DNA from 3 places in the Halalkalibacter sp. HAAS-P014 genome. Region 1 is predicted to be linked to each of the others. Evidence: riboswitches for the same ligand, from Rfam matches in the RefSeq annotation. Region 1 holds a riboswitch; each other region holds the start of a gene.
What was found. Region 1 has a riboswitch for cyclic di-GMP ahead of AC1FXZ_RS13445 (Flp family type IVb pilin). Riboswitches for the same ligand answer to the same signal wherever they lie in the genome.

Region 1 (12,885 bases):
ATTGAGGTTGCTGCTGGAAGATCAATTAAATAATGATTATCCCAAAAAATAAAACAACCGACGAATAGACGAGATCTCTATTTGTCGGTTTCTTTACATGAATTGTAATATTAAATTAACAACGACAGGGCCAAGTAGAACGATAAATAAGGTTGGAAAGATAAACAAAACCATAGGTATTAGCATTTTTACTGGAGCTTTCATAGCCTGTTCTTTCGCAGTAAACCGCTGCTTTTCTCGAATCCGTTGCGTTTGCGTTCTTAATACCTTGCTCATTCCAATTCCCATTTGATCTGCTTGAATAATGGAACTCATAACACTTTTAAAAAATTCCGAAGGGACACGCTCTCTCAGCTCTATAAAAGCTTGCTTTCTCGACTTTCCGAGCTTCATATCTTCAAGTGTCGATAAAAACTCTTTTGATAACGGTGTATCCATTTGACTGCAAACCTTTTTTAGCGCGGCATCTAGTCCCATCCCAGCTTCAATCGACACATTAAGCATGTCAAAGAAGTCGGGCATGGCTTTATCGATTTGTTTCGTTCTTTGCCTACTCTTTGTAACAAGATAGTAATTAGAGTAACTGTATACAAACACCGAGACGATCAATGAGAGCAAGAAAACTTTTCCATTTTCGGCTGATCCAGGAATAAATAATAGTAGGAATAGAAAAAATAACACGATCGGCAGAAAGCGCTGAACCAATATAAAGTCTCCGGCAGACATGTTAAATGGGTAACCAGCCGCCTGCAATTTCTTTTCAACTTGTGCCATTTTCTGTTTAGGCATTTTTCCTTCAACAAAACGGCGTAACTTTATCAATGGTGGTTGAATCATCCTTATATAGAACGTATTATTTTTTGGATCTACTCCTTCTTCTATTGACACAGATTCAGATTTACCTTGTAAAAAAGGAGAAACCCTACGATACATAGTCATCTTGTTTTTGTACATTTTTTTGAATATAAGTAAACCTATACAAGTAAAAAACAAAAATGAGAAAATCCATAAAAGTAGCAATACCATCATTACACCTCAATTGTGACAACCTTTTGAATAAATAACCACCCTAAGATAGCTGATACTGTCCCCCCTGCTAGTAACGCCATGCCTAATGGATGAGCAAACATTGGACTGAAATAACCAGGGTTCATTAAACTTAATAATAGACCTAAAACAAGTGGCAACAATGTAATTACCAGCGCTGACATTCTTCCTTGAGATGTGAGTGCTTTTAGTTCATCTTTCATGCGCACTCGCTCTGAAATCGTTTCTTGAATCGTTTCAAGGATCGTAGCCAGGTTCCCACCTGTTGATCGCTGAATTAACACAGCTGTTACGACAATCTCCAGATCTTTATTAGGAAGGCGTTGCATGAGGTTTTCAAAGGCCAACTCCATCGTAACACCTAGATTAATTTCTTTAATGGTACGTTGAAATTCAATTCCAATCGGGTCTGGCATTTCTTTTGAAACAAGCTGCATTGCTTGCATAAAACTGAAGCCAGATTTCATCGCATTGGCCATTGTTTCTAAGGCTTGAGGCAATTGTGCTGCACAGGCTGCTATTCTAGAAGCTTTCTTCTTTTTCAAATATAACGATGGCAGCTTCCATGCTATTATTCCAACGAAAAAAGACAGCAGAAAATGCGTTCCAAGAAAAAGTGGGAAAGAAAAGGCAACACCAAAACTAACAACCCTAATTGCAATAAACTCCTCTGCCTTAAAAGCTAATCCCGCGCTTTCCAATTCAGTTTCAAGTTGCCTTCGTTTTAAATCAGTTGTTTTTATACTTTTGGAGAAACGTTGAATAGCATCTTTCAGAGTTGGTTTTTTCGGTCCTTTTTCTGTCTTTATATCCTTCATTTCTTTTGTTTTGATGGGAATAAATTGTGTGATTCTCTTTTTCATCTTTTGTTGTTTATTCAAGAAGTACGTTCCAATCAAAACGAAACTTAGTGTAGAAACAATAAAAATAATGATTGTAATCATAACGCTTCTCCATTAAACCATTCTGCAGGTAACTCATAACCATAGCGCTCTAATTTCTCAGAACAATATGGGCGAATACCGGTAGAAGCATGCTCTCCTATTACTTTTCCGTCTGGGGTCGTTCCGGTTTGGTTGAATGAGAATAAATCTTGTAAAACAATTGTCTCACCTTCCATTCCGATAACTTCAGTAATTTTCACGATTTTCCGACTCCCATCTTTCAATCTAGACTGTTGGATGATTAGATCAACAGCACCTGCAATCTGTTCTCTAATTGCCCGGATCGGCAAGTCCATGCCTGCCATCAGTACCATCGTTTCTAAACGCGAGAGCATTTCTCTTGGGGAGTTGGAGTGTCCTGTTGCTAAAGAACCATCATGACCTGTATTCATTGCTTGGAGCATATCTAATGCTTCCCCACTGCGAACCTCCCCGATTACCACTCGATCAGGCCTCATTCGTAATGAGTTTTTTACTAAATCACGTATCGTTACAACACCTTTTCCTTCAATGTTCGGTGGACGTGTTTCTAGTGATACAACATGATCTTGCAACAGTTGGAGCTCGGCTGCATCTTCAATCGTCACAATTCGTTCATCCTGTGGAATAAAGGAAGACAGGACATTAAGCAAACTCGTTTTTCCACTTCCCGTTCCACCACTAATAAAGATATTTAGCCTTGCTTTTACACAAGAGTCAAGAAATTGAGCCATTTCATCTGTCAACGAACCAAACCCGACCAAATCACTAATTTGTAAGCGATTCTGAGGGAATTTTCGGATTGTGATGGAAGGACCTACTAATGATAAAGGTGGAATAATCGCATTTACCCTTGAACCATCTGGCAAGCGTGCATCAACCATCGGACTGCTTTCATCGATTCTTCTGCCCAGTGGCGAAACAATTTTCTCAATCACTTGCAAAACATGATCATTATCACGGAAATAGTAATCACTTACAACTAACTTCCCTTTTTTCTCAACATAAATTTGGTAGGCTCCATTGACCATGATTTCCGATACATCAGGATCATTTAATAAAGCTGTAATAGGTCCATATCCAATTAATTCGTGAGTTACGGTATCAATTAATTGTTTCTTTCCTTCAAAAGAAAGACGATCACTTTTGTCATTTAAAAATTTCATTGCTTCTAGTTCAATCAACTCTTTTTGTTCATCATCCGATAGGTCAGGCTTCTTTTTTAATTCAGAGATCAAATGACTTTGTAATGCAATTTTTAAGTCTGATTCTTTCGGCCTTACTGCTTCTTTTTTTTGATGAGAGGTTTGTTCTTTTTTTTCATTCACTGAAGAAGTGAGAGATTTTTCATTTAGGCGCTTTAATAATGACATTTACAATCCCCCTATCCTTTCTTTTTGAACAGACCTTTTTTCCTTTTTTTACTTTTCAATCCTTCTTCTTCACTTGGAAAGTCATTCAGCAACTGCTCGGCTATTTTCATAACAGCTTTCGCAACAGGAGTTCTAGGTGCTTTTGTTACGAAAGATTCACCATTATTAATTGAAGAAATGACTGTGCGATAATCACTTGGCATTCTTCCGTTTATCTTTTGCCCTAATACTTCTTCAATCAATTCTTTCGTCATGCCTTCCATTTCTGTATCACGATTTAAAATAATCTTAATCTTCTCTTTTAGTCCTAATAATTCTAACGTTTCAATTGCAAGTTTCCCGTTTTTTAATGCTGGTAAATCTAGTGAAGCAATTAATAATATGATATCGGAACTCTCTAGTGCTACTAAGCTCGTTTCAACAAAGGCCGGTGGTGTGTCAATGATCACAATATCGTATTCTTTTCTCATTGCATCAATGAGATAAGCAATATGCTCTCCTGTTATTAATTCAGCAAATTCCGGAAGATCAGGGGCCGCTATAATATCAATACCTGTCTTATGTTTTAACACAAAGTTTCTAAATGATTTGTCACCATTCTCATAAGATTGTTTGACCCAATCGTATATCGACTGGCTTGGGAGTTGGTCAAATAAAAGCGCAACATCACCAAACTGTAAATCTAGATCAATAACTGCCACTGTTAGATTGTGTTTGCTTAAGGCAACAGCTGCATTCACACTAATCGTGGTTTTTCCGACCCCACCCTTCGTACTGCAAACAGTGATGACTTTCGCTTCTTTTTGATTCTCTAGCATACTTGGATCGTTTGCTATTTTTAAACGAATAACACGTTCAGCTTTGTTGATCGATTCGATGATTTCCATTTCATCACTTTCAATATCAAGAACATCGACAGCACCAACAAACATAGCTTTTTTATAATCAATGTCTTCCTTATTTACTAGTAATAGAACAGCAGTTAATGGATAGAGCCTGGATAAATCTTGGCATAATTCATAAGGATTGTCATTCGAATTTGGACCAATGATTACAACTGTCCCTTTTGAATGCGCTAGATCTGTTTTCAATTCAGATAAATGATCGTAGATTTTATTGCTTTTCTTCAATTCATCTAACATCATTTTCACAGCAGTAGCGTACATCTGTTTTTCTGAATGGATATAATAGTTTAATCTCATTTTGACATCTTCCCTTTTTGTAATTGCTCTAAGGTAATATTGACAGGTTTTGTCCCTTCTTCCTCTTCGTCACCTCTTAGCAGGAGAGTAAAAACACCAGTCTCATTAGCAAGGGCAAGAGCTGCTCCTTCTGTTGGAGTCACTTCAAGTGTAACCATTTCATAGGAAGCAGCGGTTTCACTATACTCGTCAACCAACGTCTTCCCTACAGCTAATACCTTTGTATTATCAACAATAATTTGTGAAGATGTTTCTTCCCCAACAGGAACTGGCAATACGGCAATTACATCTACAAATGATCCCGGACTAACAAAACCAGAAACACTTTGAACTTCCGTTACTGCAATGGAAATCGCTCTTTTGCCTTCTTCAATTTGAATGTTGTGTTGAGGATCCAGCAGTTCTTCGTCTGCAGCCTCTTCATCAAGGTTCGCTGTTGCAGTCGCAATTTGATTTGCATTATCATTATTCGCTGTTATAAGAAGAAAGAAAAAAGACATCATCACCCCAAAAATTATTGCAAAAATCCAGATCTTTTTTGTATTCATAAGTAATCACCTTTTTTACTTAATAAGTTTAAAACCATATGCTCCATAGCTTGATTGGTTTGCTGAGGATTCACCGGAACGAGTCGTTTGAATAAATCGCCCTGTTACTTCAGCCCCCTGATTGGTTGAAGAAACACTCTCAATAAAAAAGGTTGCAAAGCCGACAATTAACACTTCTTTAATCTGATTTTGATCTGTGCTAACTGGCTGAAAAATCGGTACAAGAACCACTCTAGAACAATTAGGGGGATAATTTAAATAGGTTGCATTCGGACAAGCTGAAATACGAGGTGTAATCGCATCCCTTGTTGGTCCAGCCAAGTTTCCCGTTTGTGTACCTAACACCGATCCAACTTTCAGCTCAAATTCATAACCATTCCTTAAATCCGTTTCGTAGTTCTTAGCACCAGTACCTGTTAAAGCAATTGCACCAAAGTTCCCACTTGCTGAATCACTGACTTTTAACGTTTGCACTGAACCAAACGACAAGTCCATCGAGGGTTGAATCCCTAGTGGAATCGCTCCTTTTCCCGACTGAAGAGCTTGAAGTTGAACGGCAGCCCTTGCTTGAATTAGTGGCTCTTTAATCCCGAGCGCTTTCGCAAAAAAAAGCGTTCCTCTTATTTGGCCCTGCACTTCTATCAATGTATTATTTGCGTTAATAACAATTTCAAATTGACTAGGGGTTCCATTATTCAACAATATGGTTTGGTTAACAATTTCTTTGGCCTTATTCGGATTGGCAGGCAACTCTTGGGCCGCTGCTAATACAGCAGCATCCGCTATTTTTTGAAGCCTATTTTTTTCAAGGTAGAGTGATCCCATATCAATCACTAAAGCGATGCAGCCGATAAAGACGGTCATGCCTAAAGCGACTAAGACCATGACCGCTCCCTCCTCTTGCTTCATAAATGCTTTCATGATTACTCCACCCTCATCACTGTTTTCGACCTCACCATTAGAGGATCAGGCAATATATTTTTAAATAACGGGATCGAAAAGGCCACAGGATATGATAATTCAACTGTGACATACGTACCTCTGTTTCGATTCGTTGTAATAGGCGATATATTAATTTTCTCTGAATACAATGACGGTGACGCTTCTTTTATCCGAAGTACCACCTCTTGGTTTGTCCCTCCAACACTTGCCACTCTTGCCCCTTCTCGGCTAGCATGCTCAAGTGTTAGATGCGCATGAAAAATACGACCAAAATCAATAATCCCAAACAGGAAAAACAGAAGAACAGTTAAAGAAATTGCTAATTCTACGGTTGCTTGTCCCTTCTCTGACCGAATCACAACAGACTCACTCCCGAATAACATACGGTCCCTAGAACAATTGCAACGCCGTAAGGGAACGCATGGTGCATATCCTTTTTACTTAAACCATCTAATGTTTTTAATTGTGCTGAAAAGAAAATTCGTTTAAGTGAATTCAATAATTCTCTCTGCTTAAGTAAAATAATAAAAGCAATGATGCCACCGATTATGGCAATGTATAAAAATGAGCCAAAAACAAACGCTGTTCCTTGTAACGCCCCAATAGCCATTAAAAGCTTCACATCACCAGCTGCAATACCACCTAATGCATAAGGAATTACCAGTAACCCAAAGCCTGTTAAAAGACCCAGAAAGCTAAATAAAAAGCCTTCCCAACCAAACAATACGGTATTTGAAATTAAACCTACTACTATAGCAGGAAAAGTTACGATGTTTAGTATTTTTCGTTTTTTTAAATCTGTAATTAATGAAATTAGTAATACTATAAAAAGTATGATAAACGTCACGTGACTCACCTCGTAAAAAAAGCCTACTTTTTTACGGAACATCGCTCCTAAAGTAGGCTTTTTAAATTACTAAAGCTTATTTATATATGAAGGTTTTACGACCCAAAAACTTTTGCTCTAACATCGTCAATTTTGTCAATTAAAGATCCACCAAATGCCGTAAACGCTGCAACTGCACCGATAGCAATTACTCCTAAAATCAACCCGTACTCAGTCATACCTTGTCCATCTTCTTCTTTAAAAAACTTGATAACTTTGTTTAACATAATGTAAACCCACCTTTTTTTGAATGTTTTTATAATTTATACTTGCACAAAAAAATACTACCCCCCGAAGAATAGTATGGAAGTTTACTATTTCCGGCAACTGGCTGGCATATCTAATTGATGAAGCCCCTGTAGTTTTGCGTCCCAAGGTTTCCCTTGGTTTGCCCTTATCATTTTGTCACAAACAATTTGTAACCTTGTGTAAAATTACGGCGTTGTTTGTAAATTTATATTAGCATGCGCTTTGTTAAATCAACAATCACAAAATAATTCATCTTTTACGTAATCTTGGAAGAACAATCGATCGTTCACTTATAAAGAAGCAGGTTTTACATAAAATATCCCTGCTGCTCCAAAAAATCGCTATATTTAGAGCTTGATGCTCATTTAAAAGGTTGTGATAACTTGAAACTAATTACAGAAAACGATGTTCAACAGATCCCGATTAGCATTTTAAGATACGACTCTTTTATAAAAAGGCTAAAAGGCTTAATGTTTCGTTTCAAACCAATCGTGAACGAAGGAATCCTTCTTGCCCCATGTAATTCGATCCATATGTTTTTTATGTTTTTTTCAATTGATGTTGTTTTTTTGAATGAAAAAAATCAAATTATTCACCTAAAGAGACATGTAAAACCATGGACGGCAATTTTCCCCGTTAAGCATGCCGTAGCAGCCCTTGAATTACCAGCAGGCACAATTGATACATACTCGATCCAAAAAAACCAGTTTATTGAATTTTAATAAGCTTATGTCAACAACCAACGATTTAACCTCTTTGCTGTTCTCGTGTTATTCTCGCTTTGATATTTTGTGAAAATCTCGCATGAATTCTTCAATTGCTGTGGACGCTAACAGAAAGAGTTCAAGTTGAGGTGACATCCATGAATAAGATATTTATGATTGCAACAGCCATCGGTGTACCACTTTCAATCCTTGGTACCCTCCTTGCTTGGTCTCCAAGTATGATGTTTCTTATTTACAGTGTAACGATACTAGCTTTAGCCTCCTATATTGGCAGGGCAACTGAAAGTCTATCGATCATCTCAGGTCCTAGAATTGGGGGACTACTTAGTGTTACTTTTGGAAATGCAGTTGAATTAACCATTTCAATTTTTGCGTTAAAAGCAGGCTATTTAAATATCGTACTTGCCTCTCTCACTGGTGCAGTAATTAGTAATTTGCTCCTAGTAGCAGGCCTGTCCTTCTTTATAGGCGGTTTAAAATTTAAAAGACAATCGTTTGATATCCACGATGCAAGACATAGCATTGGGTTATTAATGTTTTCCGTTGTCGTTTCTTTTGTTTTCCCATACATATTTGCTACGACGCTAACTGAGCAAGAAGTTTTGCAACTAAGTATTGGGATTGCCATCACCATGCTCGTGCTATACTTTGCTGCACTTTTTTTCAGACTGGTTACTCACCGGGGGGTTTATGTTAAACGAGGTGAAGCTTCTGAAGAAGAAGAAAAAGAAGAACCTGAATGGGGCAAAAGAAAAGCCATTTTGATATTAGCTACTGCTGCCTTAGCGGTAGCCTTTACAAGTGATCAGTTAGTAGACACATTTGAGGCCGTCGCTGTTACCTTTGGTTGGAGTGAAGTATTTATCGGTGTCATTATTGTGGCGATCATTGGGAACTCTGCTGAAAACATTACGGCCATTTATATGGCCTTACGCAATAAAATGAATGTATCGGTTGAAATAGCTGTAGGTTCCACTTTGCAAATTGCGATGTTTGTTACACCCACCCTTGTATTGCTCTCATTGTTTTTCCCGGTGTCTATGGCACTCGTTTTCTCAACTGAATCGTTAATAGCGATGATCTTATCTGTATTTTTAGCAATTACGATGATTAATGATGGAGACTCGAACTGGTTTGAAGGGTTAACCTTACTTGCAGCTTATCTGATTATGGCAATCGGATTTTACTTCATTTAATGAAGAGGCTTTGCCAAAAGGTATAATTTTGACCTTTTGGCAAAGCCTCGAACCTAGTATTCTTCTTACATCCACTAATATAGCTATTCTTTTATTTTCACATTATACTTATGCAACCAGTAATCCATTTGGATGAAATGAGCTAACAATTGTGGCCCAGCCATTAATTGGCCAAAATACGGTTGGCCCGTTGGCAATCCACCTGAATCAGCGATTTCTTGAAGTGCTTCTTTATTTATAAACTCAAAAATCGGTGCGTCCTTTTGCGCTAATACATCTTTCATTCCTTTTTGTACAGCTGCTGTATACTTAGGATGATGCGTCTTTGGATACGGACTCTTTTTTCGATAAAGTATATCATGTGGCAGTAACCCTTCTAACGCCTTCCTTAGAATCCCCTTTTCACGACCAGCAAGCTGCTTCATTTCCCACGGAATGTTCCATACATACTCTACTAAACGGTGATCTGAAAACGGCACACGTACTTCTAAGCTTGCTCCCATACTCATCCGGTCTTTACGGTCAAGAAGATTTGTCATAAACCAAACAATATTCAAGTACGATATTTCACGTCTTCTAGCCTCTTCAGCTGTATCACCCTCAAATCTCGGTGTTTCAGCAATGGTTTCTTTATAACGATTGTAAACATACTGCTTTAAGTCGAGCTTTTTTTTCCATTTATCATTTAGAAGATTTTCGCGCTCATCTATCGAACGCATCCAAGGAAATCCGTCAAAATACATAACTTTCGGCTTATGAAACCAAGGATATCCACCGAAAATCTCATCTGCACACTCACCCGATAATCCCACTGTTACATCTTGTTTGATTTCATGGCAGAACCAGAGTAACGATGAATCGACATCAGCCATCCCAGGAAGATCACGGACATCTACTGCTTCCTTTAAACGATTAGCTAATTCATCAATGGAAATCACTTTGTTATCATGCTCGGTGCCAAGTGCATCAGATACGACATTTACCCACTCCGCATCTGAATTGGGCTGAAAATCACTCGCTTTAAAGTATTTATCGTTTTCGTCATAATCAATTGAATAACTTTTAATTGGTCCTTTTCCTTGCTTCTCATAAACTTTTGCTGCCAACGCCGTTAAAGCACTTGAGTCCACTCCTCCTGAAAGAAACATCCCGACTGGAACATCAGCAAATAACTGACGCTCAACTGTGTCCTCTAGTAAATACCTCACATGGTCTGCGGTTTCGTCAATGCTATGCTCATGCTTTTTGCTTTTCAGTGTCCAGTAACGACTGATTTTCGCTCCATTCCGATCATAAATTAACATATGCGCAGGACGTAGCTCGTTAATGTCATCAAACACACCATGACCAGGGGTTCTAGATGGTGCTAGGCCCATGACATCTGCTAGACCTTCTGGTTTGATGACAGGCTCGATATCACGGTGAGCAAGTAAGGCTTTTAATTCAGAACCGAATAATAAGCATCCATTACGCACTGTATAAAACAGTGGCTTAACACCTAAACGATCACGTGCCATAAACAAACTTTCATCTTTGTCATTCCATATAGCAAACGCAAAGATTCCATTAAACTTCTCAAGGCTTTGATATCCCCATTCGATGTATGATTTTAGTAACACTTCTGTATCTGAATGCCCTTGAAAATCATGTCCACGTGCAAGTAACTCTTTCCGTATGTCCTCAGTGTTATAAAGTTCACCATTATAGACAATTGTATAGGTCTTATCCTTATAAGTACGACTCATCGGCTGAACGCCATTTTCCGGATCAACTACGACCAGGCGTGCATGGCCAAAAGCTGCATGGGATGATGTCCAAACATTCATATCATCAGGCCCACGGTGGTTTAATGTCCTTACCATATTTCTTATTTGCTTCTCTTCTTGCCTTAAGTCATTACGCCAATCAATCCACCCTGTAATTCCACACATGTATTTATCAGCCCCTTTTTGGGAAAGTTTCTTTTTTGCCCAAGTGATATGAGTGAATCCCATCCTCACTGAGCTTTCTCTCTACTTCATTCGCCCCATGCTAGGCTCAATGCCCATAACCTATCCTATTCAATTTATAGGCAGATGTGCTAATTTTTCCTATGTTATTAGTGTAATCATCTAGATAGTGAAGTTCATAGATATAATTCAAAGAATTTACTAAAATTCATGAAAAGAAGGTGGAGAGACTAATGCATCATTCTAGACCTCGTTTTGCAACAAAGAAAATATATAAAAAAGTGTTAAAGAAAAAACAATTAACATTATTACAATTGCAACACAAGCTCTATGAACTGAAAATACCCATCATTCTAATATTTGAAGGTTGGGATGCAGCTGGTAAGGGTGGGGCAATTAAAAGAGTAACGGAGAGACTTGATCCTCGTGGGTATTTTGTACATGGAATAAAAGCTCCCGATGAGCATGAATTACATTATCATTATTTGAGGCGATTTTGGAAAAAACTCCCTAAAAAAGGACAAATAACAATTCTTGATCGTTCATGGTATGGTCGCGTTCTCGTTGAACGAATCGAGGGTTTTGCAACCGAAAATGAATGGCTACGAGCTTATGATGAAATCAATCATTCAGAAAAAATGCTAGCTGACGATGACCATATTTTAATAAAATTTTGGTTAGACATATCAAAGGATGAACAATTACAAAGGTTCAAAGCCCGTGCGAAAGACCCTTTTAAAAAGTGGAAGCTTACTGATGAAGACTGGCGTAATCGACAAAAGTGGGATCATTATGAAAATGCCGTTTTGGATATGCTAGATAAGACAAATACTCCCTATGCAAAATGGCATGTAATCAATAGCAACGATAAAAGAACAGCTAGAGTTTTCATCATAGAAACAATTGTGTCTGAATTTGAAAAAAGAATTGAGAAAGTCAAATAACGGTATTCACATAAAAAATGTAAGAAAACCACACGCTGTTCTTACAAAACATCGTGTGGTGTGGTGTGGTGATTAGTTCTCACTCTAGAAATTTATCTTGTGTGTGTTAAAAGTGCACCTACAACTTTGCGTTATAATAAATATGTTAGTTTAATCAAACAGAAAGAAACCTTGGTGATAAATATGAACAAAGATTTTATTAAAATACGGATGCAGCATGTTATCCAATCCTATACAGAACAACAAAACGGTTTACCTGTATCTGAAAAAGAAGAAAACGAACTTCTACAAAAGATCGTAACTTTGGCAAATGACAGAGGTATCGGAGAGTTACAAGACATTATCCATGATGTAATCTATGCATTTTTCAGCGATCAAGACGATGAGTGAGCTTCTTTGGCCATTAGCTTTTTGACATTCTCGTTTGGATCCCAACATGAAAACTTATATGTTGACTTTGTCTCATAACCTAGACGAATACATTGATAGTGCACCCCTCCACCCTCTTTCTTAATGACTGCAAAATGTTTACATGTTGCACAACAATGAAAGCGATTTTTCATAGTTTCTCCTTTCTCGTTCAAAGCTGTGCACCATCTCCCCTTTGTATTTCATTGAATGGGCTAGCTTATTGTGTTATTTTTTGTTTAGCCTTTTCCCAGCAAACCGTTCCACAACCTTTGGCATTAATTGATAAAGTGTTGAGCCAAAGTTCATCCATCTGGGTAAGTTTAACTCACGCTTTGGTACAGCAGTTAGTTGAATTGTTTTCGCTGCGACATCTTCAGGCCGAAGCATCCATCGTTCTACATTTTTAACATACGTTCCTTCTTGATCTGCTCTATCAAAAAATGGGGTTTTTATGGGCCCAGGGTTGACTGCTGTTATATGTATATTAGTA
Region 2 (12,885 bases), on a different contig from region 1:
TTTCTCAACAGCCTGAGGCCCCAATATATTGGGGTCTTTTCTGCGTATGTAGCATTGGTAAAATATGAACATAAAACAATGATTGATAGACTATGACAATTATCGATATAATAGAACAATGTATGCAACGTATAGAAGGGGAGTGAGTGAGTACATGAAAACAAGTTCTGAGGTCATTACTTGGGTTGAAGGGTTATTGCCGTTTGGCATCAAGCCCGGTTTAGAGAGAATGAAATGGATACTAGAACGTCTTGGGAATCCAGAACAGAAAATAAAGGCTGTCCATATCGCTGGGACAAACGGAAAAGGTTCGACGATTAGTTTTATGAGGCATGTCTTAGAAGAGTCTGGTTATAATGTGGGAACCTTTACGTCTCCTAGCATCGAGTTCTTTGAAGAGCGAATTTCGATCAATGGTATCCCGATTGATGAACAGTCGCTTGTTTTATGTGGGAATCGCATTCGCCCGTTAGTAGAAGAACTAGCAACTACAGACCTTGGAAGTCCGACAGAATTTGAAGTGCTGACAACCATTGCGTTTGAGTATTTTGCTACGATTGCAAAGCCAGATGTTGTACTGTTAGAAGTTGGTTTAGGTGGACGTTTAGACTCAACCAATGTAATTCATCCGATTCTTTCAGTCATTACCTCTATCGGATTTGATCATATGCATATACTTGGCAAAACAGTTGAGGAGATTACCACGGAAAAGGCTGGAATCATTAAGAAACACATTCCAGTTGTATCTGGAGTTTCTCAGCAAAGTGCGAAAGAGGTTGTACAGAAAACCTCAACAAAGCAGCTAGCAGAATTGTTTCAATTAGGTACGGATTTTAGCGAGCGAATTGTGACTAATAATGAACAGAAACAAGTTTTTACTTACCTTCAAAAAGATGACGAAACATTTGATGTCACCATTCAAATGCAAGGACCACATCAAAGGAAAAATGGAGCTGTGGCAATTAAGGCTTTACAAGTTTTAACAAATAAATATTTATATAGGGTAACAGAACAAGATATCCAACGTGGGCTTGAAAAGGCCACGTGGCTAGGACGCTTTGAACAAATAAGTGACCATCCTCCTATCATTATTGACGGAGCTCATAACGAAGAAGGAATAGAAGCGCTAGCAAATACGTTAAAACAACATTATCCAGACAAAACGTTTCGCTTTATAGTGGCAGCGACTAAGGAAAAGGAAGTCGCCAATTTATTGAAGCCGTTAACTAGATTCGATGCTGAGTTTACGTTTACAACCTTTGACTTTGAACGTGCAGCAAAAGCCCATGACTTATATAGGGAAGCGCCTGTCGCTAAAAAGAAGATAGAAGAAAATTGGGAACAAGCGTTAGCAACAGAAATAGATGCACTGAATGAAAATGACTTATTAATTGTATGTGGGTCACTTTACTTTATAGCAAAGGTCAGAAAATACTTGTTAAGTAAAGATGAAACAGCACTAATGATCAACAGATAATGTGTTTAGGAAGCAATGACTGTGGGTAAACATAACTTAGTAGTAGAACCTCGTAGTGAAACTATTTACTTCTGAAGAGCCGGACTGCTGCTGTATCAATAGTCCTTTTGATTAATTTGGAAAATTGTCGATATTTCTGGAAAGCTTCAAAATCTAGGAAATTAGTATTGACTTTAATTCCGAAAAAAAATACACTAAATGTAACAAATGAACACACTTGGAAGCGATGAAATACGACTTGTATCTGGGCACCTAAAAGTCGTATTGAGCCACTGGTGCAACCGGCCTTTTGTCTACTTTAGTAAGTTGAAATGCAAAAGGCTTTTTTGTTTGCTCAATTCCTTTCATTTGGCTGATTTTGTTAAAAATGAGTCTGGTTTTATGGGTCTTTATTACTATCTTAGATGATTTTGAAAAATGAAAAAGGGGATAGAGAAATGAGAAAATTGATTAAAGAACGCCTGAAAAATCAAAAAGGGTTAACGCTGATTGAGTTATTGGTTGTAGTTGTGATTTTGGGGATTATTGCTGCGATTGTAATTCCGATGGTTATGGGAAATACGGATGAGGCGAATGCGAACACAAATTTACAAAATGCTAGTATTATTGTTGATGCGGCTAATCGATATCAAGTTTTAAACGGTACTGTTCCTGAGGCTTCTCATCTTTTATTAGAAGAAACTAATGAAGGCCTTCATGTAGGTGGTCCGTTTATTAGTGCTATTCCAGAAGCGGTCGGTGCAGGTTGTGAAAGTCCTTTTGCTATAGATGATGATAATGGTGTAATTAAAGCAGTTTTCCCGAATGACGATTGCCCAGGCTATGATGCTGATTTACATTTGAGTGAGGATTAAAGTTTACTAATTAAAGCTGTCGCTATATTTCAGCGACAGCTTTTCTTAAATAATACCAAAAAAGGAGGAAAGACATGCTCATTGACATATACGTTATCCTAATAGCCCTCATACTCGGCAGCTTCTTCAACGTCGTCGCCATTCGTTTACTACAAAAAGAGTCAGTCGCATTCCCTCCTTCTCATTGTCCTCACTGCAAGCACAAGCTGTCTATTCTTGATCTTGTACCTGTCTTTAGTTATCTCTTCTTAAAGGGCAAATGTCGTTATTGCCAAGTGAAGATTTCTCCTCTATATCCGTTTGGGGAATTGTTAACGGCTTCATCTATGTTTGTTGTTTATAAGTTTGTTGGATTAGAGTGGGAATTGATTCCGGCGCTTTTACTCACGGTTTTACTAGTATTAGCAGTGTTAACAGATATTCGTGAGCAGTTGATTTTGGATAAAGTTACGTTTCCGATGCTTGGTCTTTTGCTAATTAGCCGTTTCTTTATTGGCACGGAGTCGTTTTGGTTTTATTTAGCAGGTGGGGTTGTTGGTTTTGTATTGTTACTAGTTATTGCGATTGCCAGCCGTGGTGGCATGGGTGGTGGCGATATAAAGCTTTATGCAGCCATTGGTGTCGCGCTAGGTCCTTGGTTAACGTTGATGAGCCTGATGCTTGCTGCATTTGCAGGTGCTCTTGTCGGTGGGGTATTGATGCTTTTAGGGGTGGTTAAACATAAGCAACCGATTGCGTTTGGACCGTTTATTTTAATTGGTACGATTGTAGCTTATTTGTTTGGGTTTGAGATTTGGTATTGGTACACAAGTTTTTTATAGGAGGTTAGTGGAATGAGAGATGAGAAAGGTGTAACGTTAGTTGAATTGCTAGTTGCGATTGTTATCGCTGGAATCATCCTCGTTCCCCTATTAACGATCATGACTGGTACGTTTACGCGCACAGTCAGTCAAGAGCAAGAGACGGTTAATGCCTATATCGCTCAGAGTGTGATGGAAAAGGTAAGAATGAACAGTTCCGAACATCAGTTAATCGAAGGAAGCTATTGTTGGAACGGTGTCGAATGTGAACCCTTACCTGATTTTTATATCGATGGGGATTTAGAAATCAATCACGACTATACCATTTATGTGGAAGTTAAGAGTTATTCAGATAGAGATCATTTTTATGAAGTTTTAGTAACGGTCAGCAATGATTCCTTGGTGTCACATGGTCCTACTAGTGGTGTCGTTGAAAAAAAGAATGAGATCGAGCTAGTAACGGTGGTGAAAAAAAATGAATAGCAATAATGAGCGAGGGATAACACTAGTGGAATTGCTCGTTATCATTGTCATCATGGGGGCTATTAGCACTCCGATTTTTATGATGGTTTCACTGTCGTTGAATACTGAACGAGATGTTTCCACACGAAATGAGATACAACGAGAAGCCCGTTTTATTATGGAATATATAACGGAAAAAATGCGTGATAAAGATGTAGGATGGATCCAAAAGAACGAAACTACTCAAATTTGGTTCTTGTGCAAAGGTGAACAAAATCAGGAAGGCGATGAAGAGTGCTCCGATGTTTTCTTAACCTATGAAGAAGCTAATAAAACAATGAGGCTCGGTGTTGGAGGAAATGTTCTTTCTACAGATATTGAGAATTTTGACTTTCCTGGTTTCGGGGAAAGTGGCCAAGTTGTATTGAGAATTGATAAGGCTGATGAAAGCCTTGAATTAAGAAGTGATATCTATACTAATCGTTTTAATGAAGAGGATGAATAACATGAAAAAGCACATTCAATCTGAACAAGGGGCTGCCCTTATATTAGTTCTCTTTGTTATTGTTTTTCTTTCCATAGTTGGACTGTCGATGTTAACACAAACGACGTACAGCCAAAAGTCGATAGTTCAAAATAAAGTGATTGAAGGTCAATTTTATATGTTGGAAGGTGGACTTGACTTATTTCTAGATTATATTTATCAGGATGTCGGGGAAGAAGAGCTTTTTTCCTTTTTTGAGCATTATTTGTCAGAAGAGAAAGTCTTTACTGATGATGTATATGTCATTGATGGAAACACAATCATGTTTACAATCTCATCTGAAGTAATATCTGATGAAGAGTTGCAGAGCGAACCAAATGAAGAGGTACATGAACAGCTAATGGAAGCGACAATTACTGCGAGTGTGCAAAACGATCCCCAAATAGAACGCGAACTCTTGATGCATATTAACAAAGAGATTATCAATAGATACTTTGGGCAAGGGGTTTCTATTAATTATATTGGTGGGAATGTTGATGCAGAGACGAAACAAGTAAAGTTGTCTGCTGAAGAAATTATTCAGATCACGAACGATCAATATAATAGCGTTGTTGATAAATATAGCAAATTGATACACGAGAAATATGGGTATCATTACAATTTTTCTGGACAGCAACCTCATACAGGTTTTCAGCAAATACCTAATAGTTGTCAAGATACACCTAACCCATTTACGATAGGCGAATTAGTAATTAAAACGTGCAAAAATTTATCAGCGCCATTTAATGTTCCCGAAAATGAAATTTATATAGTAGATGAGGTCGAGATAACGGGGAATAGTCACGTTACTGTGGACGGTTTGTTACTTGCTGATTACTTACGAATTAACGGGACTCCAACTCTTACTGTTAATACAGGAATCATTGCTAGAGATTTTGTCATGGGAGGAAAAGGGAATCCAGAAAGTCCACCAGCCGGGCAAAATCTAAGTGTAGAAGGTGCTGCAAATGGTATACCGTGTGATTTACTTAATGGTACACTAATTGATTGTGGCAAAGTGGATAATTTAGAGCATGTTACAGTTGAGTATGGCGAAAATTATGAGTACGAGGTCGTATCATATAGAACATTAAGATAAAGAGAATGAGGTGTAAGTAATGTTCTTCAACAATAAGTATTCAGGCATGGACTTTCGTGACAAGAAGGTAACCTTTGCTACGATTAAAATGGATAGACAGCTGCCTGTACTAGTGGGGGTTTTTGAGACTCCGGTTTCGAAAGGGATAATGGATGATGGAGCAGTTGTAGAAGTTGAAGCGTTATCTGAAGCGATCGAGACGTTTTTAGAAAATAAAAAACAAAGTTCAAAACGAGTTCATCTTGCCATTCCTACTCAAAATACGTTAATTCGAAAGATAAATACATTGCCAGATCTAGAAGAGAAGGATTTAGCGAAACTCATTAAGTTTCAAATTGGAGAAACAATTCACCTTCCATTTGATGAACCGATTTATGACTTTGTGAAAATCGGATCGCTTAATATTAACCGTCCTAATGCTTACTTAGAAAATGAAGACTTTACAGTTGAGGATTTAGCAAGAAATAATAACCAGGACGAGCCCCGGAGTGAGATCCTCTTCTTTGCAACATCAAGACAAATTTCTGAAGAGCTAATGGAAGCTTGTGAAGATGCCGGCTTTAAACCCCAAACGGCCGAGATTCGTGGTCTGGCTCTACAGCGATTGATATTGAATCTTCATCCTCGTTGGTTAAGAGGAGTGGAGATGATCATTGATGTAGAAGAAGAGATTCTAGATATCCATATTTTTAAAAACGATATGATTATTTTCTCGAGAACGATGGTAATTGATAGTGAGGAATCTGTAGATATACCGGTAGAGCTTGAAGAGGAAGTGCTTTCCTTTAATATAGTTGATTTAGAAGAGGACCGCGAAATAGCTGCTACGAAAGAGCAGACAAAGAATGAAGCAGAAGATCACTATGTCAACGCTGTAATTGATGAAATTCAAAAAGCTCAAAATTTTTATCGTTACTCATTAGGGGAAAGAGATAGTGAATTTGATCGAGTGATTGTAACCGGTGATCTTGCAAGCAAAATGTGTCCTCTCTTTAAGGAGAGATTAACGATGGTTACTGAAGTGACAAGGGTTGATTATACTCCGATACTCGAATATGACATTTCAAACGATTTGTTAGATAGCTGTAGTGTGGCGATTGGGTTAGCGATGCGCGCTAACGAGAAGCCAAAGAAAAAGAAATAATCTGTAGTGGGAGATTGGAGAGATCGTCTTGAACATAAGCATTGACTTACTCCCAGAACGATCAAGAGCAAGAGAAGATAGGTTTCCGGTAATCCCAGTTATGGGATTAGCCTCGATTGTGATCGGAGCGATCGTTTTAGGAGTCACATATGTTGATACACGAAGTAACATTAATACGTTACAGGGACAAATTGCAACGCAAACAGAACAGCTCGATATAATCGAGGCTGAATTTATTGCAATGACTTCAGGTGTTACAGAATATAACTATGTTGACTATTATCAAGAATTGGATGGCTTTTTAACTAGTATATACAGAGGGGCCATTACATTAAAGGAAATAATATATCTTTATTTACCAGAAGGTGCTAGCGTTGAAACATATGCGTTTAATAATGAAGGAGCATTAGCAATAAGGCTGACGACGACTTCTAAGGGAGATGCCGCTATTTATTTGAATCACTTGCTAAATGAAGAAATTGTAACAGATGCACAAGTGGAGACTGTTTCGGAAAGAGAGAGCGATGGAACCCTTGCCTATACATCTCAGTTTACGTTAATGCTTAATACGTTAGTTGGTGAAAGAGAATGAGGGAATGGCTTGTTCGAAATCAAAACCTACTATTATATATTGTGATTATTGCTTTTTTAGGGTTAGCATTTTTCTACTTTTTTCAACTCAAACCATTACAAGCGTCACAAAAGAATCAAGAAGGTGAACTGGATAGAATTCATGCATCTATTTGGAACTATGAAGAAGCGATTTCAAGTTTGAAGCCTCAAGTGTTGTCAAATGAAGACGAAAGGTTATTACTAGACAGCATTCCAATCCGGCCAAATGTCGAACAGTTACTTGCTGATTTAGAGAGTACAGAACTTGAAAATGGAGTCTTTATTAGGAGTATTTCTACTGAGATCATTCAGAATGAAGCAGAGGAGCGTCAATGGGGCTCGGTATTTTCTGAAGACGTTTTAGAGGTTTTGGGTGAGCGACTTGAGGAGGTTGAAGAGCTACAAGTTTCCTCAGTTGAACTAATTGTTAACGTAGAAGGCACAGAAGAAGAAGTTGATGCATTCATTGGAGATATCGAAAATCTTCCTCGGATTATTCATATTCAAGATTATAACTATACAATTAGTGAGAATGATGTAGGGACAGAACGCTTAACAGCTACGGTTAACATGAGAGCCTATTATAGCGAGGAGTTCCTTACATTTGTTGAAGAACGAGATGAATTTGAGTTAGATTATGAATTTGATGTAAATCGCTTAAATCGTTATATTGAAATAGCTGAGGGAGTAAGCGAAGAACCAACTGATGGAGAGCGTGTAGACACGAATGAAGGTGAGCCTTTCAATGATGAAGAGGAACTTGAGGCAGAAGAAAGCCGGGAAGAAAGAAACGAGTCAAGGGAAGAGACTGTAGAGGACATGCCTTCCGGAGACGATATAGGTCACGATCACAGAGAGAATATCTCCATAAACCCTGTTTATCCGAATGAAAGCTATAATGTAGAATTAGGCGTCACTCCATTAGAATTATACTATATGCCGGCCTCATACGATAAAGCCGTTAAAGATGACGATACGTTTGTTTACCTTGTTCAAACAGGAGCTTATAATACGGATTATTATTTCCATAGACAATTAAACAGACTTATTGGACAAGGGGTATTCCCTCGAACAGTAGTACGTGATCATGATCCAAGTTTAACGAGTTTAGTTATTAATACGGGGTTTGGGCATTCACGCGCGTCAGCTGAAAAAATAGGCAATTATTTATATAGTATCCATTCAGATTACTATTCTTGGGTAGATAAAGTGCCTGTTCGACTTCCAGAGAGTGAGAAACAGACTTTGTGGCCGGTTGCCATTGATGCAATTAATATAATGAGTGATATCGCATCCAGAGGGATAACGGACAAAAATTTTGCCCTTACAAGTAGTCAGTATATGAAGGTCAATGAGGTCTTTGAGACATATGAAGAAATAGCGAAGCAAGCGATAGAAGACTCAAAAGATGAAGCGAGAATTGTGCAACTGCAAGATACGATCACATTTTTAGCATTAGCAAAAGATTCAATCGAACACTATCATGATCAGCCGGATTCTGCAGTCTTATGGCAAACACAAGGGGCCATGCTTGAATTCATTTATTCATTGAATGGCTTTGTGCGATTCGACTCGAAGTAGCTTCATTGTTATCTTTCTTAGTAAAAAAGGAGTTGGACGTATGGCTTCGCAAAAACGTAAACGATTAGGCGACTTACTTGTTGATTCAGGAGTCATAACCAATGATCAATTAATGGAAGCGCTCGAAGAACAAAAAAAGACGGGAGACAAGCTTGGTGACCAACTCGTATCAATGAATTTGGTTACGGAGCAAACAATTATTGAAACCTTGGAGTACCAGTTAGGGATTCCACATATAAACCTATATAAAGTAAAACTCGATCAAAAAATTATTGGGATTATTAGTGAAGAATATGCCCGCGAATACCAACTAATACCAGTTGAGCGAAATGGAAGTCGGTTAACGGTTGCAATGGCAGACCCACTTGATTATTTTGCTTTAGATGATCTGAGACTTAGCACGGGCTTTCAAATTCAGCCAGCTATCGCAAAAAAAGAAGAATTACGCTTGGCCATAAATCGTTACTACGGAGTGCAAAAATCACTCGATCAAATGATCGTTGATATGGCGCCCCAAAAAGAAGATGATGAGGCCACTCTTGAAATGCAGCAATCGGATGATTCGCCAGTTGCAAAGATGGTGAACCAGCTTATCTCTCAAGCTGTTCATGAAGGAGCAAGTGATATTCACATCGATGCACAAGAAACAGAAACGATTATTCGCTTTCGGGTAGACGGAGTACTACGCCATGAGCGAACGGTGCCGAAAAATATGCACAATGTTCTAGTTTCAAGGGTGAAAATTTTAGCAGATTTAAATATTGCAGAAAGACGACTACCCCAAGATGGTCGCTTTAAAATGGATTTAGATCTTCATAAAATTGACTTGCGTATCTCCATTTTACCAACAATTTTTGGTGAAAAAATTGTTATGCGACTTCTTGATACGGCAAATGTTCTACTTGGGATTAATCGTCTTGGCTTCTCGGTAGATAATGAAGAGAAGTTTCTTAAAATGCTTAAAAATGCATATGGGATCATTCTTGTTACAGGACCAACCGGTTCGGGAAAATCGACAACGTTGTATTCTGCTTTGACGAACTTAAACTCACCTGAAGTAAATATTATTACGGTTGAGGATCCGGTCGAGTACCAATTAAAAGGAATTAACCAGGTTCATGTTAATAGCAACGTAGGAATGACATTTGCTACGGGCCTGAGATCAATTTTGCGACAAGACCCTGACATCATAATGGTCGGAGAAGTGCGGGATACAGAAACAGCTGAAATTGCACTGCGCTCTGCATTAACAGGGCATTTGGTTTTAAGTACATTGCATACCAATGATGCTGTAAGCGCAATCGGGCGTTTGATGGATATGGGAGTTGAACCGTTTCTAGTTGCATCGGCCTTATCGGGTGTAATTGCACAACGTCTCGTGCGTAAGGTATGTCCAAGTTGTGTTCAGTCGTATGATCCATCAGCAGAACAGTTGCAACTCTTTCAATCACACGAGATTCCTGTAAAGCAGCTTGTTAAAGGTAAAGGGTGTGCAAATTGCAATAGTACAGGTTATAAAGGACGACTTGCGATTCACGAGGCGATTGTAATCAATGAACAGTTACGTGAATTAATTATAAAGAAATCATCTGATTCAGCGTATCGCCAATACGTAAAAGAGCAAGGCTTTAATAGCATGTTAGAAGATGGTTTGACAAAGGCAGCTTTAGGACTTACGACAATCGATGAGGTGTATAGAGTTACAGTGGAATAGAAGGTGGCTTTTAATGGATATTGATAAATTATTAAATTTTGCTTTTCAAAATAAGGCATCGGATTTGCATATAACAGTAGGAGCAACACCGAATTTGCGAATCAACGGAAAGTTAAAGAAAGTTGAATCACAAATTTTAACACCTGAACAAACGTTAATGATGGCTAAACAAATTATTCCAGAAGATAAGTATAAGCAATTTGAACAAAATGGTGAACTTGACTTCTCATATGCCATTCAAGGTGTTTGTCGTTTTAGGGTTAATGTGTTTAGGCAAAGAGGTTCTGTCGGGATCGTTTGCAGGGTTGTGAGTGGGAAAGTTCCTACTATTTCAGAACTGGGTCTTCCAACGATCCTAGAAGACTTCGCGAAGTATACACAAGGAATTTTACTTGTTACGGGCCCGACAGGTTCGGGGAAATCTACCACTCTAGCTTCTATAATTGATTACATTAATGAGAATATGAGCAAACACATTTTGACATTGGAAGATCCAATTGAGTTTTTGCATAAACACAAAAAGAGTATCGTCAATCAACGAGAAATAGGCCTTGATAGTAAAGGGTTTTCGATAGGGTTGCGTGCTGCTTTGCGTCAAGATCCTGATGTAATTCTTGTTGGTGAAATGCGAGATTTGGACACTGTTCGAACGGCTATAACAGCAGCTGAAACAGGTCATTTGGTTCTCGGGACACTCCATACTCAAACAGCTTCGCAAACGGTGCATCGAATCATTGATGTGTTTCCAGCTGAACAGCATCAGCAAGTGAGAATGCAATTAGCTAGTTCTCTTCTTGGGGTTGTCTCCCAACGACTCTTGCCAACAGCAAATGGTAAAGGGAGGATCGCAGCATTAGAAATTCTCGTTCAAAATGCAGCGATTGCTAACTTAATACGCAGTGATAAAATTCATCAGATTCTAACGGTATTAGAAACGAGTCGAAGCAGTGGAATGAGAACGATTAATATGGCCGTGAGTGAGCTTGTGCAAAAAGGTCTTGTTACACGTGAGACTGCTGATGAATTTGTACCAAACTGGAATAAACATGAATAACAATGGAGAGGAGGTAAGCGAATGGTTTTTCTCTACAAGGCGATCGACTCCAGAACAGGGAAAGAAATAAAAGGGAAGCTCTCAGCGAATTCTGTAGATTTAGCTGCAACCGAGTTGAAACGAAAAGGTCTCTACATCGCTGAGTTAAAGGAACAAAAGGAGTCTATTTGGAACAAAGATCTTACTATCATTATAGGTAAGCCGGTAAAGAATGCAGATTTTGTTATTTTTTGCAGGCAGTTGGCGACCCTGTTAAATGCGGGCACAACAATCGTAGAATCTGTGAAGATCTTATCAGAGCAAGTAACCTCTAAACCTTTTAGACAAGCACTTGATGAGGTTTATTACGATGTGAGATCAGGTACTTCTTTCTCCGAAGCTTGCACGAAACACGAGAAGATCTTTGATAAGGTGTTTATCAATATGGTTCGTGCTGGGGAGACGAGTGGAGACTTAGAAAAGGTGTTAGATCGTTTAGCAACTTTCTATGAAAAAGAAAGACGTGTTCGCGAAAAAGTGAAATCAGCTATGATGTATCCTATTGCTGTATCTCTCATCTCCGTTGTCGTAGTTGTCATTTTGCTAACTGTGGTATTACCCAGTTTATTAAATAATTTATTATCAATGGGTGGGGAGATTCCGGTGCCAACGTTAATAGTAATGGCGGCATCTGATTTTCTTATTCATCAGTGGTATATTGCTTTGCTCGTGGTACTTGGTTTGATTCTCGGATTTGTGGCGCTACAACGAGATCCGAAGGGGAGATATATGCTTGATTACGTCAAATTAAGGCTTCCTGTTTTTGGTCTATTGGCCCAAAAAACTATTATTGCTCGTGTAACGCGAACGATGGCTTCTATGTTTTCAAGTTCTGTTCCGGTTTTACAAACGTTAACGATGAGCTCAGAAATTGCTAATAATGAAGTGGTAAAAAAAGTAATGACTGAATCAAAAGAGTCATTACGTGCTGGGGAGAGCTTATCGGAGCCATTTAGCAAAAGCTGGGTATTTCCAAAACTAGTAAGCCATATGATTAAGGTAGGAGAAGAGTCTGGACAACTTGATTCAATGCTTGAGAAAGTAGCAGACTTCTATGAAGAAGAAGTTGAACAAATGGCTTCAAGGATGAGTTCAATAATAGAGCCTTTAATGATCGTTGTGTTAGGGCTCGTTGTTGGTACAATCGTACTTGCGACGATGCTCCCTATGTTTTCTGTTTATCAGAATTTTGGAGGATAAAGTTGAAAGTGAAATCTCTATTGGCCACTGAAAAAGGTACAGGTCTTTTACCTTTTTCAGTGGCCTTTCTAACTCTACTCGAGTACCCTAGCCTTTAGATCAATTGTTTCTTCTTAGATAAGGCTATTAGTTAATACGATAATTATTTCAGTTGCTTGTTCTATCTAGTACTCATGTTTAATAGAATAGAAATATAAAGAAATGATTGTGGAAGGGAGTGGTTTAGATGGAACAGGAGAAATATAAAATATCGGTCCGATTAAATGGGAAAGAGCAGACCCTGAACGAGCAAAGCAATGAAGATCGCTCTAGCAAACAATCTGCCA
Region 3 (6,086 bases), on a different contig from region 1:
ATTATTACTGGCGTATGTGAAACGGATTTCAGTGGATATCCTGATTGTCGTGATAGTTTTGTTAAGTCGTTAAATGTAACACTTAATTTAGCAATGGACGAACAATTTGTTATTCATACCCCACTTATGTGGTTAAATAAAGCTGAAACTTGGAAGTTGGCAGACGAACTAAATGCACTTGATTTTATAAGAGAGAAAACATTAACTTGTTATCATGGTGTACGTGGTGATGGTTGTGGAAAATGCCCAGCATGTGAACTGCGAAAAAATGGGTTAGATATGTACCTCAAAGAAAAGCAGGGAGGTAATAATCTATGATGCAACAATTTTATCCACAAGTTCAACATTCGTATCGCTATGAACTTAATAAGGATATGCATTTAGCAGCTGCTCATCTTATTCCAAACGACGCAGCTGGTCAGTGTAAAAACATGCACGGGCATACGTATTTTATTAATATTACAATTGCTGGTGATACGTTAGATGATTTAGGTTTTTTGATTAACTTTAAACGAATAAAAGAAATTGTTCATAAACGCTATGATCATTCTGTCTTAAATGATCATCCTGAATTTCAAGATTTCTACCCAACAACGGAAAGAGTAGCAGAACAGATTTGGAGTTCGATTCAAGCTGAGTTACAAACTCAGCCAAATAAGCCAAACTGCTTGCAAGTTGTTGTTAGAGAAACACCAACAAGCTATGTGATCTATCGGCCAAAACCGGAGGAGTTAGCATGAAGATTCCGGTAATGGAAGTATTTGGACCGACCATTCAAGGTGAAGGAATGGTAATTGGACAAAAGACTATGTTTGTTCGAACTGGTGGCTGTGATTACTCTTGTTCTTGGTGTGATTCGAGTTTTACATGGGATGGCTCTGTCAAAAGTCAGTTAATGGAGCCTGAAGAAATTATAAAAAAACTAAAGCAACTTGGTGGACAAGCCTTCTCACATGTTACCATTTCAGGTGGAAATCCAGCTCTTCATAAAGGGATCGATGAGCTTGTTGATCTTTGTCATGACCAACAATGGAAAGTAGCAATTGAAACGCAAGGGTCCATTTGGCAAGAGTGGATGAAAAAGATTGATGATGTTACAATTTCACCGAAGCCTCCTAGTTCTAAAATGGAAACAAATCTTGAAGAGCTTGATCATTATATTACTCAGCTAGAAGATCGCAACATGAGCTTGAAAATAGTCGTATTTAATGATGAGGATTTTACGTATGCTGAAATGATTCGAAACAGGTACCCGAATGTCTCTTTCTATTTACAAATTGGAAATGAAGATATCACATCAACTGACGATGAAGCCCTGCTTTCCACACTGTTAAATCGCTATGAATGGTTAATAGAAAAAGCAACAAAATCAATCGTTATGAATGAAGCAAAGGTATTGCCACAGTTACACACCTTTATTTGGGGAAATAAACGTGGTGTTTAAGTAAGGAGATGAAAAAATGAGTGGTCGAAAAGAAGAAGAATTAGAAGGAGTCACGTTACTGGGAAATCAAGGTACGAACTATGATTTTTCTTATAACCCTTCAATTTTGGAAGTATTTGAAAATAAGCATCAAAATCGTGATTATTTCGTTAAGTTTAACTGCCCGGAGTTTACATCGCTATGTCCGATGACGGGTCAGCCTGATTTTGCGACGATATACATTAGCTATATTCCTGATGTGAAAATGGTAGAAAGTAAGTCGTTAAAGCTTTATTTATTTAGTTTCCGTAATCATGGAGATTTTCACGAGGATTGCATGAATATAATTATGAATGATCTTATTGAGCTTATGGAGCCACGCTATATTGAAGTGTGGGGCAAGTTCACACCGCGTGGTGGTATTAGTATTGATCCTTATACGAATTACGGAAAGCCTGGAACGAAGTATGAGAAAATGGCTGAACATCGTATGATGAATCATGATATGTATCCGGAGACAGTTGATAATAGATAGTTGTGAAATAAAGCTAAATGGTGACCAAAATGAGTGACCAGTAAATTTGTAAATAAAAATGAAGTGACTAATGGTAGAAGGTTATACACTACCGAAAATCGCTGATATTCTTGATCTTTATATCTCTACCGCTGTTTATTGGCGACACACACAGAAAGTCTCGCAAACGTGGTTTTTCTAAGGAACAAGTCTGTGTGGTTGTCGCACAAGACCGTAATGGACAAGTTATCTCTCAAATGGCAGGTAAAGGGCGTATCAAATCAACGGATACTGATAGGGTATTAGGGGAGTTTTTAGACACCTCTGATTTGTTATGCAGTGATACAGCGACTAACTAAACAATCCCCCCAAATGCTTTACTACTTATTTTTAATTTAATCAAAAATTCCCATTAAGGCAACAAACTTACGAAAATAGCGAAATAAAAAGAGCCCTTGCTAGAGAGGGCTCCATCATACATGGTTGATGTTTGTTTGTGACTAAGCAGTATTATTACCTTTGATTTATTTGAATATTCAATAAAAGATAACGTGAGGTGTAACATTAAAACCTCTTATGTAGACCTAGCTTACGTTGTAACTCACTTATTTTTTTATATGCCTCACGATATTCTTTATCAATTTGAGTAACAGCATTTATCATAAAGTTGTTACTATATTCAGTACGTAAAAGAGAGAATACGAATGGTTTTTTCTCTTTTATAATTGCCATCACTTCCTCTATCGGCAAACTTACAGTTTCGGTTTTAGTTTTAAGGAATTCGGTAATGAATTTTTTGTATTCAGGTACAGTTTGTTTTGTGTCGGGATTATCAAGTATTAAAGTATCAAATTTTTGCAAAGCCATTTTAAGTTCCGGCTCTATTAAGTCCATATTAATCGTCACTCCTTATAAAATCTGCCAATTGAAAATAAGCCTCTTAAGGAGATAATTTCATCGGCAACTGGCTGACATAGGTTTCCCGTTAGTCCCTTTAGTTTTGCGTCCTTATCTTTCAATAAGTTTGCCATTTCGACATTATGAATAATGAACAAAAAGAAGTATTTTATATATTAAACGCTTATGTAAGTAACCTTATCTGATATTTCTATTAAAAATATTCATGTGAGATTATCAAACATACTTGGTTGGTTCCTGCCTCCTTTTATTTATGCTAATTGACGAAATGCCAAATCCTCCAGCATTTCACACGGTCCAAGCCTACAGAAGTTATCCGAAAGTGAAAATGGTCTTCGTAACTTTATAGTGACCTATTATAAAGATTATAAAAAACGAATTTATAACCCTCACTTTTTAACCTCAGATGTTTAGTTGAAAAGATTGTCCCACCACCTGTATTACCCTATAGAACTTTATCAAAAACACATTCGTTTGTCGACATAAGAAACAAGGTTTGCCATACGAAGGTGATATTCGGACCTTTAGATATTATAGAGGTTTTTCATTCGGGTTTCAAAATTACGGGACTCGTAAAATTAAAAAGGAATTATGGAACTGTAGAAAGACCATATCTAGACGCTGGAGATCTACCAGAAGCCCCTATGCATATTTCACAAAACGGCTCTCTTCAAAATCGATCACGGGAAGTATGGCAATACGAAGTGAGTAGTTTATCTTACCCAGTATCAGTAACGATGATCCAAGAGAATGAGAGAAATGATTTTGATCTGTATATTTATGATTCTAATGGAAGTTTAGTAGGGTACTCCAATACAACGGATAGACAGGAGATTGTTTCATTTGTCCCCCGCAGATAAGGGAATTACTTTATAGAAGTGTATAGTTTCCGTGGAAGAGGAAATTACTTCTTAGACGTAAGTGGTGGATGAGACTATTTATACTCTTGTACGCGACTAGCCTGCTAAGATATTATATTGTAGCAGCAATTTGTTAGTATGTGGATTTTGTACCGACCTGTCTGTTACTGATCTTTAGAGAGGCCGGCATTCTAGTCAGCTTCTAAATATAAAAACTTCAGTGTATATTCGGGTGTGGGAATATGGTAAGAATGTTGTTGGATTAAGAATTAACATATTGAAATAAGGTCTGTCTCCCGGAGCAGTGAATCATACTGGGGGACAGACCTCTATATTTTGGTTCCTTCTAAGAAAATGGCTGAGCATCATATGCTAATCATGATATGTTCGTGAAACAGTTGATAATAGATAATTTATTTGTGAAGTAACTATGAAATTTATAATTGGAATTCAAGAGGCTGTCATTTGTGACAACCTTTTTTTTCGTCAACGAATAAGGGGGGAGACAGACGCTTAATTTATTTTTAATCGCTAATCACCCTCACCCATTTTACTTTTTAAAAATAAGATATAGAAACGTAATTATATCTGTTAAAGAGGAGTCGACGTTATGGGAGTTTGGGTGCATGAAGTAAGAAAAGTTCGCTTGTTAACTTTTATTGGGGCTGGTCAACAATGAATATATTAGTAACTGGTGCAGCTGGTTTTATAGGTTCTCATCTTTGCGAGAAATTATTGGAGGACTCAAAGACGAACGTAATAGGGGTTGACTTTTTTATCGGACCAACTTCAGAAACTATTACGAGACAAAACCTTGAAAAGCTATTAAAGCATCCACGCTTTTCTTTTTATGAGGAAGATTTATTGAAAATAAAATGGGACCATTTTCTGCAGAACATTGATTATGTGTATCATTTAGCTGGTATGCCAGGGGTTCGTTCAAGTTGGGGGACAGATTTCAATCACTATGTTACAAATAATATAACTGTAACACAAAGGTTACTTGAAGCATGCAAACATGTCCCACTTAAGAAAGTGATCTATTCATCGACATCGTCTGTCTATGGAGAGAAAACAGGGAAAGTTTCAGAAAAGGCGATAACTGAGCCACTATCTCCGTATGGGATTACAAAATTAACGGGTGAATATTTATGTCATGTATACCGTAAAAGCTTTGGGGTCCCAACTGTCATACTAAGATATTTCACTGTCTATGGTCCAAGACAGAGAAGTGATATGGCCTTTCACAGGTTTATTCAAAATATATTAGAGGATAAACCGATTATAATATACGGTGATGGTAGACAAACTCGTGATTTTACCTATATTGACGACTGTGCATCTGCAACAGCCTCTGTTATACATGCAGAAAGAGTGATTGGAGAGACGATAAATATAGGTGGGAAAGAACGAGCATCGGTTTTGGATATTATTAAATTGATAGAAAATGAAACAGAAAAAAAAGCAAATCTTCATTTTGCAAAAGCGGCAACTGGTGAACCGAAACATACATGGGCAGATATTACAAAAGCAGAACGATTATTAGGGTATAAGCCAACTTTTGATCTAAAAGCAGGTTTAAAGAAAGAGATTAATTATATTAAGAAAATTTATCTCGATAAGTAAGTTAATTGTTTTTCATTGAACGTAAACGAGGATGACTTTATCAAAGTCATCCTCGTTTTTACTGGTAGAAGGCAAAAGTAAAATAATAAAATATAAATTCACCCTCAGTTACCTAGTAGAGTGGGATAAGGCAAACTGTAGGGTGAAGCTATTATCACTGGCTCTTCCTTCGTTTTTTATTATCATCCTTTTTAGTCGCCAGCTTTTGGAAAAGTTTTGCTGTTGTAATATCATTGACTGACTCAATGAAATGTTTTTGCTTTTCAGGTTTAAGGAATTGATCTTTTAATTTCTCCTCAATTTCTTTTATAACATCGCTGATGGCGTCTTTTTCTGTATAGTTGCGTTTACGTAAATTGGTATCTGTTTTTTGTTTGACCAAGGATAATAGTAGTTCTATCAGATCACCTTGTTTTGACAGTGCTGCTAAGAGAAGGATTTTACGTTTCTCCAATTTAGATAGACGAAGCTGTTTAAGCTGATTTTGTTCGTCAGGTTGATCATTAGCGCTGTTTACGATTTGATCTAAAAGATTTAAAGTTCCGTCTGAACTATTAACTAGATCACTTAATCTTAATTTTCTACTTGAACTTTTTTGAGATTGAACTTGCTCATTAAGATCATCAATTACGTCATCAATAGGGTGAGAGGCCGAATCGCTTTCTGTGGACTCCTGAGATTGAACTTGCTCATTAAGATCATCAATTACGTCATCAATAGGGTGAGAGGCCGAATCGCTTTCTGC

Region 2: linked by a shared signal. The riboswitch ahead of AC1FXZ_RS18515 (type II secretion system protein) and the one ahead of AC1FXZ_RS13445 (Flp family type IVb pilin) in region 1 are both predicted to bind cyclic di-GMP.
Region 3: linked by a shared signal. The riboswitch ahead of AC1FXZ_RS00735 (hypothetical protein) and the one ahead of AC1FXZ_RS13445 (Flp family type IVb pilin) in region 1 are both predicted to bind cyclic di-GMP.

Annotation. Positions count from the first base shown of each region.
Region 1 covers NZ_JBWQTV010000016.1:128,634-141,518, forward strand. Annotated here, with positions in the region: gene AC1FXZ_RS13400 (LysM peptidoglycan-binding domain-containing protein) at 1-33, shown strand, start outside; gene AC1FXZ_RS13405 (type II secretion system F family protein) at 94-888, opposite strand; gene AC1FXZ_RS13410 (type II secretion system F family protein) at 1,029-1,991, opposite strand; gene AC1FXZ_RS13415 (TadA family conjugal transfer-associated ATPase) at 1,988-3,343, opposite strand; gene AC1FXZ_RS13420 (CpaE/TadZ family protein) at 3,355-4,545, opposite strand; gene cpaB (Flp pilus assembly protein CpaB) at 4,542-5,093, opposite strand; gene AC1FXZ_RS13430 (pilus assembly protein TadG-related protein) at 5,109-6,014, opposite strand; gene AC1FXZ_RS13435 (TadE/TadG family type IV pilus assembly protein) at 6,017-6,394, opposite strand; gene AC1FXZ_RS13440 (A24 family peptidase) at 6,391-6,882, opposite strand; gene AC1FXZ_RS13445 (Flp family type IVb pilin) at 6,978-7,148, opposite strand; cyclic di-GMP riboswitch class I at 7,241-7,324, opposite strand; gene AC1FXZ_RS13450 (DUF192 domain-containing protein) at 7,554-7,892, shown strand; gene cax (calcium/proton exchanger) at 8,033-9,091, shown strand; gene asnB (asparagine synthase (glutamine-hydrolyzing)) at 9,175-11,022, opposite strand; gene AC1FXZ_RS13465 (polyphosphate kinase 2 family protein) at 11,274-11,984, shown strand; gene AC1FXZ_RS13470 (YqzH family protein) at 12,168-12,374, shown strand; gene AC1FXZ_RS13475 (SDR family NAD(P)-dependent oxidoreductase) at 12,621-12,885, opposite strand, start outside.
Region 2 covers NZ_JBWQTV010000024.1:105-12,989, forward strand. Annotated here, with positions in the region: gene AC1FXZ_RS18510 (bifunctional folylpolyglutamate synthase/dihydrofolate synthase) at 155-1,477, shown strand; cyclic di-GMP riboswitch class II at 1,688-1,773, shown strand; gene AC1FXZ_RS18515 (type II secretion system protein) at 1,915-2,331, shown strand; gene AC1FXZ_RS18520 (prepilin peptidase) at 2,406-3,152, shown strand; gene AC1FXZ_RS18525 (type IV pilus modification PilV family protein) at 3,165-3,614, shown strand; gene AC1FXZ_RS18530 (PilW family protein) at 3,607-4,098, shown strand; gene AC1FXZ_RS18535 (hypothetical protein) at 4,100-5,215, shown strand; gene pilM (type IV pilus biogenesis protein PilM) at 5,235-6,359, shown strand; gene AC1FXZ_RS18545 (hypothetical protein) at 6,388-6,951, shown strand; gene AC1FXZ_RS18550 (hypothetical protein) at 6,948-8,552, shown strand; gene AC1FXZ_RS18555 (GspE/PulE family protein) at 8,593-10,266, shown strand; gene AC1FXZ_RS18560 (type IV pilus twitching motility protein PilT) at 10,280-11,320, shown strand; gene AC1FXZ_RS18565 (type II secretion system F family protein) at 11,342-12,559, shown strand; gene AC1FXZ_RS18570 (hypothetical protein) at 12,786-12,885, shown strand, end outside.
Region 3 covers NZ_JBWQTV010000001.1:120,424-126,509, forward strand. Annotated here, with positions in the region: gene queC (7-cyano-7-deazaguanine synthase QueC) at 1-318, shown strand, start outside; gene queD (6-carboxytetrahydropterin synthase QueD) at 315-740, shown strand; gene queE (7-carboxy-7-deazaguanine synthase QueE) at 737-1,444, shown strand; gene queF (preQ(1) synthase) at 1,461-1,958, shown strand; partial or broken gene AC1FXZ_RS00730 (IS1595 family transposase) at 2,026-2,293, shown strand; gene AC1FXZ_RS00735 (hypothetical protein) at 2,502-2,831, opposite strand; cyclic di-GMP riboswitch class I at 2,894-2,976, opposite strand; gene AC1FXZ_RS00740 (hypothetical protein) at 3,365-3,715, shown strand; gene AC1FXZ_RS00745 (NAD-dependent epimerase/dehydratase family protein) at 4,391-5,341, shown strand; partial or broken gene AC1FXZ_RS00750 (hypothetical protein) at 5,496-6,086, opposite strand, start outside.